DNA from 2 places in the Brevibacterium sp. HMSC22B09 genome. Region 1 is predicted to be linked to the other one. Evidence: predicted binding sites of a transcription regulator. Region 1 holds the regulator's gene; the other holds the start of a gene.
The links. The regulator LexA, encoded in region 1, represses DNA repair genes until DNA is damaged. The targets are predictions, from matches to a motif close to TCGAACANNTGTTCGA.
Positions count from the first base shown of each region.

Region 1 (7,349 bases):
GGCAGGCCGATGTTCTGCTCCACGTGGTCGACGGTTCGCACCCGGACCCGGAAGGACAGATCGCAGCCGTCCACGACGTCCTCGCCGATGTCGTCGACCCTTCCGTACCCGAACTCATCGTCATCAACAAGGCCGACATCGCCGAACCCGATGCCGTCGCCCGCCTCATGCGCCGCCACCCCGGCGCCGTGGCGGTCTCCGCACACACCGGCGAGGGCCTCGACATTCTGCGCATCGCCATCGCAGAAGCGCTCCCGCACCCCGAATACGAACTCACCGTCCTCATTCCCTACAACCGCGGCGACCTGCTCTCGGCAGTGCACGAAGACGGCGAAATCGAGCGCATCGAACACATTGACGACGGCACCGTCGTCCACGCGTTCGTCAACGGCGACCTCGCCGCCCAGCTCGAACCCTTTCGCAGGCCCGATATGTTTGCCGGTGCCGGATCAGCCGAGGACAGCATCCCGGGGCAGGCGCCCGACTCACCTGAATCCACCTCGTACGAGGTGCCTGACCCCGATGCTGAGACCACCTCGCCAGACCGTGTCTCACCTGATCCCACCTCGGGTGATGATCCGGCGGGGGACCGCGAGTGAAGGACGTCGCGGGACTGCTGGAGAAGGCCGTCGCCGCACTGAACGGCAGTCCCCGCGAGGGACAGCAGCAGATGGCCGAGGCTGTGAACTCGGCTTTGGAAAGCGAAACGCACCTGCTGGTACAGGCGGGAACCGGGACGGGAAAGTCCCTGGGATACCTCGTGCCCGCGGTGCGCTACGCCGTCGGCTCTGGTGAGCGCGTCATCATCTCCACCGCAACGCTGGCGCTGCAGGCGCAGATCGTCGACCGCGACATCCCGCGGTTGGCCAAAGCCCTGCGTGAAGACTTAGGCCGCCGGCCGAGTGCGGCTGTGCTCAAGGGGCGGCGGAACTACCTGTGCAAACACAAACTCGCCGGGGGATACCCGGATGACGAGGCGGGGCTCCTGTTCGACATGGGAGCTGACGACGCGGCACACCGGGGCGGATCCATGAGCGCCCTGGAATCCGAGATCGCCCGCATCCGATCGTGGGAACAGTCCACTGACACGGGCGACCGCGACGACTTGGTGCCGGGAGTCTCCGACCGCACATGGTCGCACGTGTCCGTCAACGCCTACGACTGCCTGGGCCAAAAATGCCCCATGGTCGAAGAGTGCTGGGCGGAACTGGCACGGACAAAGGCTTCGGGTGCGGACGTCGTCGTCACCAACCACGCCCTGCTGGCGATCGACGCCTTCGGCGAAAACTCGGTGCTGCCGTCCCATTCGGCTGTCATCATCGACGAAGCCCACGAACTGCGCGACCGCGTGACGTCTGCCCTTACCGGCAGCCTGACCGACGCGATGCTGTCAGCGGCGCACTCGGCGGCACGGAAACACACCGGTGCAACACCGGCGGCGCTGAGTGATTTCGATACCGCGCGCACCTCGTTTGCGGATGCGCTCGACCAGGCCGAAGCCGGTCTGCTGCGGATGTGGCCAGAACCTCTGCAGGACGCGGTCGTGGCTCTGCGCGACAGCGCTCGCACGCTGCTGAGCGCATGCGGTGACGCAGAACGCGGCAAAGAGGCAGACTCCGGCCTGACAGTGGCGCGCGCTCGCATTCAGGAGGTCTTCGACCTCGCGGAGCGCATGACCGACGGCAGCGCCAACGACGTCGTCTGGGTCAGCCGGAATTCGTTCCGGGGCACGGAAACCGTCAGCCTCGTCATCGCTCCGCTGTCCGTTGCCGGCACCATGCGCCGCGGCCTGTTCGAAGAGGCGACCGTCGTCGCAACCTCAGCAACTTTGGCCTTGGGCGGTCGTTTCGAACCGGTTGCCGCCTCTCTTGGTTTGGAAGGCCCCGACAGTCCGCGCTATGACAGCCTCGACGTGGGCTCACCCTTCGACTACCCCAAACAGGGCATCCTCTACGTTGCCGGCCATCTGCCCAAACCCGGCCGCGGGGGCCTCAACGTCGAACAGCTTGAAGAGCTGCGGGAACTCATTGAAGCCTCTCGCGGGGGAGCGCTCGGGCTGTTCTCATCGAAAGCCGCCGCCGAACAGGCCGCCGAATACATGCGTGAGAACACCGACTTGCCGATCCTCTTGCAGGGCGAAGATGGGCTTGGCAGCCTCGTGCGGTCTTTCAGCTCTGACGCCGAGTCGAGCCTGTTCGGCACCATCTCCCTGTGGCAGGGAGTGGACGTCCCCGGGGACGCCTGCCGCCTTGTGCTGATCGACAGGATTCCCTTTCCCCGTCCTGACGATCCGCTGGCCACTGCGCGGACGGAAGCCGCCGCCCGCCGAGGTGCCAACGGCTTCATGGCCGTCTCCGCGACTCACGCTGCTCTCAAGTTGGCGCAGGGGGCCGGGAGGCTTATCCGCTCAACTTCCGACCGCGGAGTTGTTGCGGTGCTCGATTCGCGACTGCGCACGGCCCGCTACGCGAACTTCCTCATGGCGACCTTGCCGCCCATGTGGACAACAGAAAGCCCCGCGGTGGTCCGCGGGGCTCTCGAAAGACTCAAACCGGAAGACTAGACGCGGCGGATGACGGCCGTTACGACGCCCATGATGGTGGCAAAGGTGCCGTCAATGGGTTCGTAGTCCGGGTTCTGCGGCAGCAGCCACTGCTTGCCGTCCTTGCGCTTGAGCGTTTTGACCGTTGCTTCGTCGTCCAGGAGGGCTGCGACGATTTCGCCGTTCTCGGCGGTCGGCTGACTGCGCACAACCACCCAGTCGCCGTGGCAGATGGCCGCATCGATCATCGAATCGCCGACCACGTTGAGCAGGAACAGGTTGTCGCCGGCGCCGACAACCTGGCGAGGCAGGACGAAAACGTCGTCCACATTCTGTTCGGCTGTGATGGGGCCACCGGCGGCAATGCGACCGACCACGGGGATGGCGGCAGCGTTCGCCGATGTGTCCGCTGCCGGCGTTTCAACGATCTCAGCCGGATTGACTACTTCGATAGCACGCGGACGTTTGGGGTCGCGGCGCAGATAGCCGAGCTTTTCGAGCTGGTTGAGCTGGTGCGCAACAGACGAAAGGGAAGCAAGGCCGACGGCCTTGCCGATCTCACGCATGCTCGGGGGATATCCGTTGCTGTGCACGGACGCCTCGATCGTCTCGAGCACCTGACGCTGGCGGGCCGACAGCGAACGGTCGTCCGCGGCAGCTGAAGCGACCGGCAGGGGAGACTCGCTGTCACGGCGCTTGCGGAACGAGCTGACCTCCTTGGCCACTTCGGTGTCACGTGGGCGGCCGCGAGTGCGACGCGACTGTGTCATGACTCAGTCCTCTCGCCCCGAACCCCTGACATTACTGCAGGTCAGAAGCTTGGAGCCGGTTATGTCAGTGCCTCGTGGGAAGCTCTGAACAGTGGAAATCGGATGCAGTGTTCGAATCCATTTTCACATAGATGTTCGACAAACATTGGATTGTGTTCTAATGTGTGTCTTAGAACATCAGTTCGAATAATGCGAATGGCCGTGGGGCAAGCGGCCGTACGCCACATCGCATTGTCGGGGCCGAAGGCTCTGGCTGTGTTAGGAGGAAGAATGCACACGCTCACTCGCGCACCGCACCGTTCGGTAAGGGAAGGCCGGATCTTTTGGGTGCGGCGCATGGCGGCTCTCGCTGTCATCGCTGCGGTAGCTCTGTGCGCCGTCCTCTTCATCCGGTCAGAGGCTTCGGCCTCGAATGCGGAACCGCTCTATGCGGAAGACACCCAGATGGTCATCGTCGAAGAAGGCCAGTCACTGTGGGAAATCGCCCGTGACTCCGCTGGTGGGGAAGACGTTCGTGACGTTCTGACCGCCATCGTCGACATGAACGGTCTGGACTCTTCCACGGTTCACCCTGGCCAGCGCATCCTCGTTCCCTCCCGATAGGATTGGCCTGACCGCGCCGCGCGGTCAGCATTAGCCGAATGGAAACGAGGATTGATGGCCCAGAGGATCGGGACGGCGTCACGTCACACCAGTGAATCCAAGGTCGACGTCACAATTGATCTCGACGGAACAGGGAAATCCGACATCTCAACCGGAGTCCCTTTCTACGACCACATGCTTGACGCGCTGGCTCGCCACTCCCTGTGCGATCTGACGGTCAAAGCCGAAGGCGACATCGAAATCGATGTTCACCACACGGTCGAAGACACCGCCATCACCATCGGCTGGGCACTGAAAGACGCTGTCGGAGACAAAGCGGGCATCCGCCGCTACGGCGATGCGGCAGTTCCTTTGGATGAAGCACTCGCGCAGGCTGTCGTCGACATCAGCGGCCGCCCGTACTTCGTTCACACCGGCGAACCCGAAGGCTTCCAGTACGCCATGATCGGCGGACACTTCACGGGCTCCATGGTCAGCCACGCTCTTGAATCTCTTTCCATCAACGCGGGCCTGACCGTCCACCTCACACTTGTTGCCGGTCGGGACCCCCACCACATTGCAGAAGCTGAATTCAAGGCCTTTGCTCGCGCTCTGCGCATGGCGCTTGAAGCCGACCCGCGCACTGGTGGAGCTATTCCCTCCACCAAGGGGGCCCTGTGAACACAGCACTCGTAGTCACACCCTTCGGCGACCCCAAACAGCTTGCAGCCGCTTGCGTGTTGAGCGATATTCGCGGTTCTGTCGTGCCCGTCGGCGGCTTTTCGGCCATTGTTCTTGACGACGCCAGCCGCGAACACGCCACCGAAGTCACCCAGAAGCTGTCGAAGATGGCTGGCCGCTACGAAGTTCTTCTGCTCGTCCGTGAAGACGACGCCATCGCCTCCGGCCACTACCGCGGGGGCAAGCGCCAGTCAGAAGTACCGGCGGGTCTGGCCCTGCAGAACCTCCCCGAAGACGTCGAGCGTCTGCTTCTGGGGCAGGCAGATCCCGCTGACATCGAAGGCGCGCAGCACACGGCTGATATCAGCAAGATGCAGGCAAGCGCACTGACTATGACGGGCGCTCGTGCCGCAATTGCGCGCACCGCAATCGTCTGGATGATCGTCGCCGCAGTTGCATTCGTCGCACTGGTCATCGGCGCTGTTGTTGCTCTCAGCGGCCCTTGGTACATGTGGATCGCCACCGCGCTGGCAGCCGGTGTCTTCGGCGTGAGCCTGTTCCGCATCAACAAGCTGCTGGGGCGCAGAAAATGACCACCGTTGCGGTTCTCGACGCCGGATCGGGCAATGTGCGCTCCGCAGTTCGGGCGCTTGAAGCCGCCGGCGCGCAGGTTCATCTGACCGCACAGCCGCAGTACCTGCTGGCGGCAGACGGCCTCGTCGTCCCGGGCGTTGGCGCTTTTGCGTCGGTTATGGACGAACTGCGCGCAGTCGGAGCTCCGGCCATCATTGCCGACAGGCTCGAACGCGGAATGCCGGTATTGGGCATCTGCGTGGGCCTGCAGGTCATGTTCGAGCAGGGTACCGAACACGGAGTGACCGCAGAAGGCCTTGGCCTGTGGAACGGCTCCGTCACCAAGCTTTCAGCCCCCGTTGTTCCCCACATGGGGTGGACCACGGTGCAGCCGCCAGCAGGTTCGCTGCTGTTCAATGGAATCACCGACGAGCACTTCTACTTCGTCCACTCCTATGCGGCGCACACAGCACCCAGCACAGGGGAGGCGACGTATGCCGAACACGGTGAAAAGTTCATAGCCGCTGTTGAGGACGGGCCGCTCAGCGCGGTGCAGTTCCACCCAGAAAAGTCCGGTCGGGCAGGTCTGAAGCTCCTTGCCAATTGGATTGACAGCCTCGACGCTTCCCACATATAGGAGAACCAGTGACTGAAGCAGACCGCCTTGTGCTCTTTCCCGCAGTCGACATCGTCGACGGCAAAGCCGTTCGCCTACACCAAGGTGAAGCCGGAACCGAAACCGACTACGGTCAGCCGCTGGAAAACGCGCTGAAGTTCCAAGAAGCCGGAGCGGAATGGCTCCACCTCGTCGACCTTGACGCTGCTTTCGGCCGCGGTGACAACCGGGCCATCATCAAGGATCTCATCGCCTCTGTCGACCTCAAGGTCGAACTCTCCGGTGGTATTCGCGATACTGCGGCACTCGAAGCCGCCCTCGAAATCGGTGCAGCTCGCGTCAACATCGGTACGGCAGCTATCGAAAACCCCGAATGGACGGCCGACATCATCCGTCAACACGGTGACGCCGTTGCAGTCGGGCTTGACGTTCGCGGCGAAATGCTTGCCGGCCGGGGCTGGACGAAGGAAGGCCGCAGCCTGTGGGATGTCATCGACGAGCTCCAGGCCGCCGGATGCTCGCGCTACGTTGTCACCGACATCAACACCGACGGTACTCTCAGCGGTCCCAACACGGAGCTTCTGCAGAAGATTGCAAGCACCACCGGCACACCGGTCACCGCTTCCGGTGGGATCTCGTCGCTTGATGACCTCGCTGCTCTGCGCAAGCTCGTACCCGCTGGTGTTGACTCCGCCATCATCGGCAAGGCTCTCTACGCCGGCCGATTCACCATGAGTGAAGCACTCGAGGTCGCTGGCCGCCCATGACAAACGGCACGCCCGACCAGCCCCAGCTGCCCGAACACCTCAAGGGCATGTTCGGCAGCGCTGCGAGCCCAGACGGTTCTGCGTCGCCTGACGGTCAGGTTGGCTCTGGGGGAGAGGGTATCCAGGCCGACTCTGCCGGGGCCGGAAATCAGACTGACTCCGCGGGAACCGCGTGGAAGGGCCGCGAGCTCAAACCCAACCCCTTCTCTGGCGATACCGGTGAAGCTGACCCGCGGGTGACGGCGGCGCTTGAAGCCGCAACGGCCAACCCTTTTGACCCGGCCGCCCACATCGGGGTAGTCGAGGCGCTGAAGAACTCGCGTGTTTATGCGCCGATTCTTCCCGAGGCTCTCAGCAAATCTGTGGGCGAACACGGGCTCATGGTCGACAACAGCTCGGACATGGCCATGGTGCGCCTGTCATCGGAAGACGGCCGCGAGGCCACGCCCTGCTTCACTGCGATTCCCCTTCTGACTCAGTGGGGGACTCAGGCAAGGCCTGTGCCGATCGAAGCTGAGCGGCTGGGCTTGGGCGCGGTAGATGAAGGCTCGCAGCTGGTCATCATCGACCCGGGCAGCGCACACGCCTTTCTGCTACGCAGGCCCGCTCTGTGGGCCTTTGTGCAGGGACACGAATGGACGCCTTCGTGGGCCGACAGAGAAGTCGCGCAGGCCATCGGCGACATCGCGGCGCAGTTTTCGTGGATCGCATCTGTAGGCGCAGGTCCCGGCAGCCAGAGGATTGTCACGGGCGGGCCCGAACTGGCAATTGTTCTCACCCTCGACGGCGAACCTGATTTCAGTGCTTTCCAGGCTCGC
Region 1 covers NZ_KV786000.1:23,397-30,745, reverse strand. The annotation lists gene hflX (GTPase HflX) at 1-599, shown strand, start outside; gene HMPREF3087_RS01695 (ATP-dependent DNA helicase) at 596-2,563, shown strand; gene lexA (transcriptional repressor LexA) at 2,560-3,312, opposite strand; gene HMPREF3087_RS01685 (LysM peptidoglycan-binding domain-containing protein) at 3,583-3,915, shown strand; gene hisB (imidazoleglycerol-phosphate dehydratase HisB) at 3,970-4,575, shown strand; gene HMPREF3087_RS01675 (hypothetical protein) at 4,572-5,168, shown strand; gene hisH (imidazole glycerol phosphate synthase subunit HisH) at 5,165-5,785, shown strand; gene priA (bifunctional 1-(5-phosphoribosyl)-5-((5-phosphoribosylamino)methylideneamino)imidazole-4-carboxamide isomerase/phosphoribosylanthranilate isomerase PriA) at 5,794-6,531, shown strand; gene HMPREF3087_RS01660 (SseB family protein) at 6,528-7,349, shown strand, end outside.

Region 2 (7,349 bases), on a different contig from region 1:
CATCTACGACGAACGCCAGCGCGTTCTCGAAGGCGACGACTTCGAAGACCAGATTCACGACTTTCGCGACGATGTCCTGCGCGCCTACGTCGAAGGCGCGACGGTCGGCGATCCCGAAGACTGGGAAATGGACAAGCTGTTCGTTGCGCTGCAGGACCTCTACGCCACCTCGATTACGCCGGAAGACCTCTACGAGGACGCGGGAGGCAAGAACAGCCTCAACCGCGAAAAGATCCTCGAAGAAGTCCAGGCGGATGCCGACCTCGCCTACGAAAAGCGCGAAGAAGAACTCGGTTCAGAAGCGCTGCGCCAGCTTGAGCGCCGCGTTCTGCTGACCAGTATCGACAAGCGCTGGCGTGAGCACCTGTACGAAATGGACTACCTGAAGAACGGCATCGGCCTGCGCGCTATGGCGCAGCGCGATCCGCTCGTGGAGTATCAGCGCGAGGGCTTTGAGATGTTCACCCGAATGCAGGACGGCATCAAGGAAGACGCCACGCGCCTTGTCAACAAGCTGCAGGTGCAGGTCAAGACCGTCAAGAGCGACGAGGTCGAAGTTGAGTCCGATGTCTTCCGCACCAAGCTGCCCAAGCTGACGCTGGCCGGCCCCAGCGAATCTGGGGAAAGTGAAGCGCGCACGGACACTGCGGCGGACGACGACGGCGGTTCGGGCAACCGCGCAGAACGCCGCAAGAAGAAGCGTCGCTGAGGCCCCGGTCTGAGCACTGACGAGCCCCCGTGCTGCGAATCGCAGTGCGGGGGCTCGCTGTTTGTGGCCGTGTTCGTTCCGCAGGGGTGCCTGCTGTCGGTTCAGGCAGTCAGATATTCGCGGACGATCCACCGGTCGCGATTCTTCTCCAAACGCAGCGCGCAGGCTTTTGTGCGGGGCCGCAGAGCGATCGACACAGCGGCTTCTATGACGTTCGGCGCAGGTGAGCTCAAGCGCGGCCGGCCGATGCCGCGGATGTAGTCAACCTGCTGTTCGGATCGCAGTGCGCGGCGCATCCGCAGTGCGGAGACCACGGAGCTGCGGACTTCCGGGTCGAGCCAGCGTTCAATGGACTGCAGGGTCCGCACACCGTATTCGACTTCGGTCAAAGCGGTGACGATTGAGCGCACAAAGGCGGCTGCGGCTGCTGCTTCGCGCTGTTTTTCGGCAGCTGTCTGCTCTTCGGGAGTCGGCGGGCGTTTGTTGAACATGCGGGTACGAGGTGTCGCGGGTCGGGTCAGGGTGAGTGGTTCGGCGGTCATGGCAGCTCCAGTTCGGTGTCGGGGTAGATGAGGTCGGGGTTGCCGCCCAGGGTGTCGGCATTGGCTTTGCTGATGGCGCTTACGCGTTCAGCTGTTGTCTGGCCGGGTTTCGGGTGGGCGATGGCGATCTTCCAGATGCTGTCGCCCTTTTTGACTGTTACGCGCTGAGGCGATTCGGGTTTCGGTGCTGTGTGTTCGGCTTCTTTGCCGTGCGCGTCCTGTTTGCGCTGCTCGGGTTGAGGTTCTTGTTCCTTCGGTTCCTTGGTCTGCGTCCGAGGCGGTTTCGGTTCGGGCTTCTGTGTTGGCCAGCTGGGATCGGCCGGTGGGGCCGTGCTCGGTTCGGGGTAGGGGGTGTCGCCCGGCGGGGACGTCGGCCAGTGCGGCGGGGGTGTTTGCGTGCCCTCGGTCTGGGGTGCTGTGGACTCACCGTGTGCGGCCTCTGCTTGTGAGGGCGAATTCTGCGCCGGTGCCGCGTGGGCTGTTCCGGCGGCGAGAACGACCGCTGTCATGGATGCGGCTGATGCTTTCAGTGCGGCGGGGGCGATCCTGCGCGCCCACGTGGCAAGTGCGACTGCGCCCGGCACGCCGATGAGGTCAAAGACGCGAGCCGCCGCGATGAGTACGAGCGACAGCTGCAGGCGAAGACCGGCGAGGGCTGCCGCGCAGAGTGCTGTTACGACTACCGCGGCACCGATGTCTGCGTTGAGCGCTCGGTCTGCGAAAGAGGGACCCGCTGTGAGCAGCGCGGCGCATATCAGCAGGTGCAGAGCGGATGCTCCCACATGGATTTCTGTTGGCTTCATGTTCACTCCTTTGTGATCATCTGCAACCAAAGTACATGATTAAACGCAAAACACAAGAATGTTCGAATAAGTGCGAATAAAATCTTCAAGCCATGGTTTGGCTGTGTGACTGCGGGCACAATGTGGGTATGGATCGTTTTGATGAGCTTTTTGCTGATTTGGAGGGCCAGGCTGCGGCCGAGAGAGCGCGCGAACGCGAGGGCGAGTTCGGTGACCTTGTTGCGGAGAACTTCTATGAGGTCACCTTTGTGGAGCGCTTGGCCGGCGCAGTCGGTGAGCGCGTCGATCTGCGCACTGTGTCTGGAGCTGTTTCCGGCGTGCTGACCTCGGTGGGCGAAGGGTGCTGCTGTATTGACGGCGGAGTTCTTGTGATGCTTGCAGCTGTCGAAGGTGTGGCATTGAAGCCTCGTGAGCACGCGGTGCAGGAGCGCTGGAGGTCTGCGCGTTCAATTCTGGGGCAGTGGTGTGCTGAGCGTAAGCAGGTACGGGTTGAAACTGCAGGAACAACACTGGAGGGGACGCTGCACGCTGTTGCGCGTGACTATCTGCAGCTTCGCAGACGAGGTGCCTTTGAGCTGGTGCCTTTGCGCAGGATTTCTGTGGTCCGGGTGCTGCAATAGTGCCGCTGTGCGGACGTGCTCACACGTCAGTGCCGGCTTCGATTTCCTGCTGGGTTTGGGCGTACATGCGCTGAATGTAGTTTTCGATTTCAGCTTTTTCGACGCGCCACTGCCCGCGGCCGCCGACTTTGATGGCTCGCAGTTCGCCGGAGCGGACGAGTGCGCGAGCCCCTGCGGTCGAGATGCTGAGCATTTCGGCGACATCGGTCAGGGGGAGGAAGCGTGTTTCGACGACCATTGCGAGCTCCTTGGTCTGGCGGCCAACCGCAAAGGGGTGGGCGAGGGTGGCGTATCCGTGTATATTCAAAGAAGAATATTCCGCAAACTGCATCAAATGATAGCAAAGTACACCTAACGGCAGATAAATCGATCAATGGAGATCTGATGCACACTGCACCCCGTTTCCGCACTCCCAAGCTGCGTGATCCGCGCGTTCTCATAGCTGTTCTCTTACTTGTCGCCTCCGTTGTCGCCACTTGGCTGGTGGTCACGAGCGTTGCGAAGACGACGACGGTGTGGGCAGCAGCGGAGCCTTTGGCACCGGGCACTGTCATTACGCGCGAGAACGTCCGGCCGGTCGAAGTGCGACTGCCGGAGGACAGCGGCGGATACAAGCGGGCGTCCGATGACGACCTCATCGGCCAGACAGTCCTCAGCCCCATTGCGGCCGGCGACCTTGTACCGGCATCGCAGGTCGGTTCGGGTGACAGCTTGGGCGGTCGACGAGTTTCGCTTCCGCTGCAGCGGTCTCTGCCGGCAGATGTCAAGGCCGGTTCCCGGGTCGATGTGTGGGCGGTTGACATGCGCGAGGACAGGGGAGAACCGCAGCCTGTTCTGCGCAATGCTGCGGTTCTTGCCGTGAATCGCGACGGTGGGGGATTCACTGTCAGTTCGGGTGTGAGCGTTGAGGTGTTCGTGCCCAATGACAGTCTGCAGAAGGTTCTGCAGGCCGTTGCGGCTGAAGACCATCTGTCGGTCGTGTCGATTCCGAAGGACCGTCCATGATTTCGGTTGTGCTGGCGGTCGATGTTGAGTTCGAAAGCTCCGCCGCAGCTGCACTTTCGGCTGCCGGCGATATAGCGGTTCGCTCTCGGCCCGCCGATGGGGTTGAACTTGCTGCCGCGATGTCGGCCGGTGCCGCGGAAGTCTATGTGCTGAGCCGCTATTTCCCCGGAGTCGATGCTGAGTTTCGGGATCGCGCGCGCCGGCTGGGTGTGCGCATTCTGGGCTATGGCGCGGGGCTGGTGGCGGACTGGGGTGTGGCTGTCGAGGTGGAGGCCGGCTGTTCGGCGGAAGCCCTGTGTGAGGCTGTGCGCGCCTGTGCTCAGGCTGAACCAGCGGAGGTTTCTGAAGCGCCCGCAGTCGCACCGGTCGAAGCTGGAAGCCCGGGGCGGATTGTCGCCGTGTGGGGCGCTGACGGTGCTCCCGGCCGCTCAACGATTGCGGCAGCTCTTGCCGACATCAGTTCGCGGGCGGCGAGTACGGTTCTCGTCGATGCTGACACGGTCCACGCCGGGCAGGCTGTCATGTTGGGCCTGTTGGACGACGCATCGAAGATCGCCGCTTTGTGTCGCAGCGCAGAATCTCTTGACGACACTGTGATTTCTCGCTGTATTGCCCGCATCCGCGATGGCTTGGATGTGGTGACTGGGCTCAGCCGCGCGGATCGGTGGCCGGAGGTGCGAGCCGGCGCACTGACCGCCGTTCTTGAGGAACTGGCCAAGCGCTATCCGGTTGTCATCGTCGATGTTTCCGCCCGCGTTGACCCCGATGACCCGCTTGCAGATCCCTTCTATGACCGGCATGCGGCAACCAGGGCGGCTCTGGATGCCGCTGATGAGGTCATCGTGGTCGGTGCGGCGGAACCGCCGGCGCTCGTGAGGCTTATGAATGTCCTCAGCAGCGAGCGTTTTCGGCATGCGGAGAAGACACACGTCGTCGTCAACCGGGTGCGCGAAGGCGCTGTGGGAGCCGATCCCGAGCAGCGCATCCAGCAGACACTTCAGCGCTTTGTCGCGTGCGAATCACCGGTTCTGCTGCCGGATGCGCGCGATGCTCTCGACAGGGCAGTTCTTGCCGGCACCACGATCATTGAGTCCGCTCCGAAGAATCCCCTGAGCATTGCCCTGTGGGATTTCGCAAGGCAACTCGGGCTCGCCCCGGCCGGGCGCAGGAGAGCGGGGAGGCCTCGCAGGCGCGGTTTTGCGAAGCTGCTGAAGAAGTCACCGCGCGACAGCGGGGCTCGCACCGGTGGGCGCGCAGGCATTGGACAATAGGCGTATGAAGAAGCGCGTCTACACAGCTTGTGATTTGGAAGAATTCGCAGCCGCCTGGCCGAACCTGGGGGAGCGGACGGTGTTCTTCCTGACAGATTCAGCGGCAGCCCTGCGCGGGGACGACCTTGATTATGCCGAGTGGCGTGCGATGACGGCCGCGGCGACAGCGGCAGCCGCTTCTGCGGCTTCCAGCGGAACTGCCAGGATCGTGGCGGCTGCCGATGTTGAGGTGAGCGGCGCCTCGAAAGTGGATGACCAGATAGCGGTGGGTTCGGCGAGCGTTCCCGCGGCGTCGGTTGTGAGCTTCCACGTGGATGAGCATCTGCGGCACGAAAGCACGGAAGACGATCTCATCCAGCAGGACCTTCTGTGGTACGCGCCTTCTGAAATTGATCACCTGCTGGGGGACTTCCGCGGCTGAGCCGCGCGAGGTTCACTCAGAGCCGCGCGACCCTCGCTCAGCTCCGCCTCACTCAGAGCCGGCGATGGTGGCCAACCGGTCGCGGAAGACACGTTCGACCGCGGCTGCCGCGGCTTCTTCGATCATGCCGCCCAGCAGCGGGATGGAGGATTCCGCCTCGGCGTCGACCGTGATGAGCGAATGACCGTCACCCAGCCCCTCAGCGGTGATGTCGGCGGTGATGCCAAGCGGTACGCCCGGAATCTCTGCGCTGTAGGCGGCCGGTTGATCCGGGAATGCGTTCGGCACCGTGATCGTCTGCTCGAGGTGCGCCGCTTTGCTCACGAACGCGGCAGCGGCATCGGGAATGTCAAAAGAGGCCAGCGAGGCCCGGGCGTGTACGACGGTTCCGGAGCCAGTCGCTTCGGCTGTCGCAGTGGACCCTTCAGCCGTCTGCCAGCTGTCCGGGGAGGCCAGAATCGAGCGGATCGAGTCGGTTTCCACCCTCAGTCGTTCACTCACGCGAATTTTCTTCATTCGGCAAATATACCGATCGCCATTCACGTCCTAGAGTGGTACCGAAAGCTTTAGACCATTCATGAGGTGATGAGCGTGACGCAGGCGTACACAGCCGAAATCGCACAGCGTTGGCAGCAGCTGTCAGGCAATCCCGGATCAGCCGCCCTTGTCAGCGCGTATTACCCGAATGTCACCGAAAGCGATTTCGAGGTGTACGGCCCAGAAGTGCTCGCGGCCACCCTCGACTACCACTTCGGTGTTGCCCAGCGCTTCGACGGCGAAGCGCCGCAGATTGACATTCACAACCCCGACGCAGAGGCCCTGGACTACACCGGCAACCGCACCATCATCGACATCGTCGTCGGTGACAAGCGGTTCCTCCTGTCCTCGATCGTCAACAAGATCTCCAGCCTCGGCTACGCCATCCGGGCCGTGCACCACCCCATCCTGCGCACCGTGCGCACCGGCGGCACCCTCGAAGTGATCGACCCCGCACAGCTGCGACAGACCACGACCGACACCTCGGCCCTGCCGATCATCTCGGCTGAGCTCAGCGAAGGCGGACAGTCGAACCCCGAATCATGGATCCACATCGAAATCGACCGGATCCCGGAAGAAGAGTTCGGCCAGCTGCAGGAAACCCTCGCAAGCGTTGTCAGCATGCTTGGTGCGGCCAGCCGCGACTACCCGGCCATGCGCGACCGCGCCCGGGAAATCGCGGAAGGCCTGCGCGCAAACCCGCCGGCGGAAGACCTCGCAGACGAAGCCAGCGAAGCCGCCGCGCTGCTCGAATGGCTCGATGGGCGCTTCGCTTTCATGGGGTACCGCGAATACCGGCTGAAAGAAGTCGACGGCCAGTCTGTCCTCGAACCGATTGAGGCCACCGCGCTGGGCATTTCCGCTATGCGCAGCGCCACCACCTCACCGCTGTCAGAAGCCGTTGCCGCGCATGCCTTGGACCGCCACGTGCTGGTCCTGACGAAGGCCAATTCGCGCTCCCACATCATCCGTCCTGACTACATGGACTACCTGGGTGTCAAAACCTTTGACGAAAACGGACAGATCGTTGGCGAGAAGCGCTTCGTCGGGCTGTACACAACGTCCATGTACACCTCGTCAGTCCTCGACATCCCGGTCATCCGCGGCAAGGTCCGCGCGATCATCGAACGCTCCGGAATGTCCCGCGAATCGCACTCCGGTGACGAACTCCTGTCGGTGCTCGAAAGCTACCCGCGCGACGAAATCCTCCAGTCGACCATCGAAGACATCGAAAAGGTCGTCCTGCCGGTGGTCAACCTGCAGGAGAAGCGCGAAGCCAGCGTCTTCATCCGCCGTGACGAATACGAACGCTTCGTGTCCGTGCTCGTGTACGTGCCCCGCGACCTCTACGACACAGCTTCGCGCAAGCGCGTTGAGCGCGTCCTGCGTCAGCGCTACCGGGCTGAAAGCGTGGACTTCGACGTCCAGCTGAGCTCGTCCG
Region 2 covers NZ_KV786032.1:16,889-24,237, reverse strand. The annotation lists partial or broken gene secA (preprotein translocase subunit SecA) at 1-709, shown strand, start outside; gene HMPREF3087_RS09795 (Rv3235 family protein) at 811-1,251, opposite strand; gene HMPREF3087_RS09790 (LysM peptidoglycan-binding domain-containing protein) at 1,248-2,054, opposite strand; gene HMPREF3087_RS10565 (hypothetical protein) at 2,183-2,674, shown strand; gene HMPREF3087_RS09780 (helix-turn-helix domain-containing protein) at 2,694-2,912, opposite strand; gene HMPREF3087_RS09775 (SAF domain-containing protein) at 3,059-3,679, shown strand; gene HMPREF3087_RS09770 (CpaE/TadZ family protein) at 3,676-4,950, shown strand; gene HMPREF3087_RS09765 (DUF6912 family protein) at 4,955-5,371, shown strand; gene HMPREF3087_RS09760 (DUF2505 family protein) at 5,420-5,887, opposite strand; gene HMPREF3087_RS09755 (NAD-glutamate dehydrogenase) at 5,963-7,349, shown strand, end outside.
Region 2: a site for LexA is predicted at 2,105-2,120, ahead of HMPREF3087_RS09790 (LysM peptidoglycan-binding domain-containing protein). Genes of this name have one in related genera too.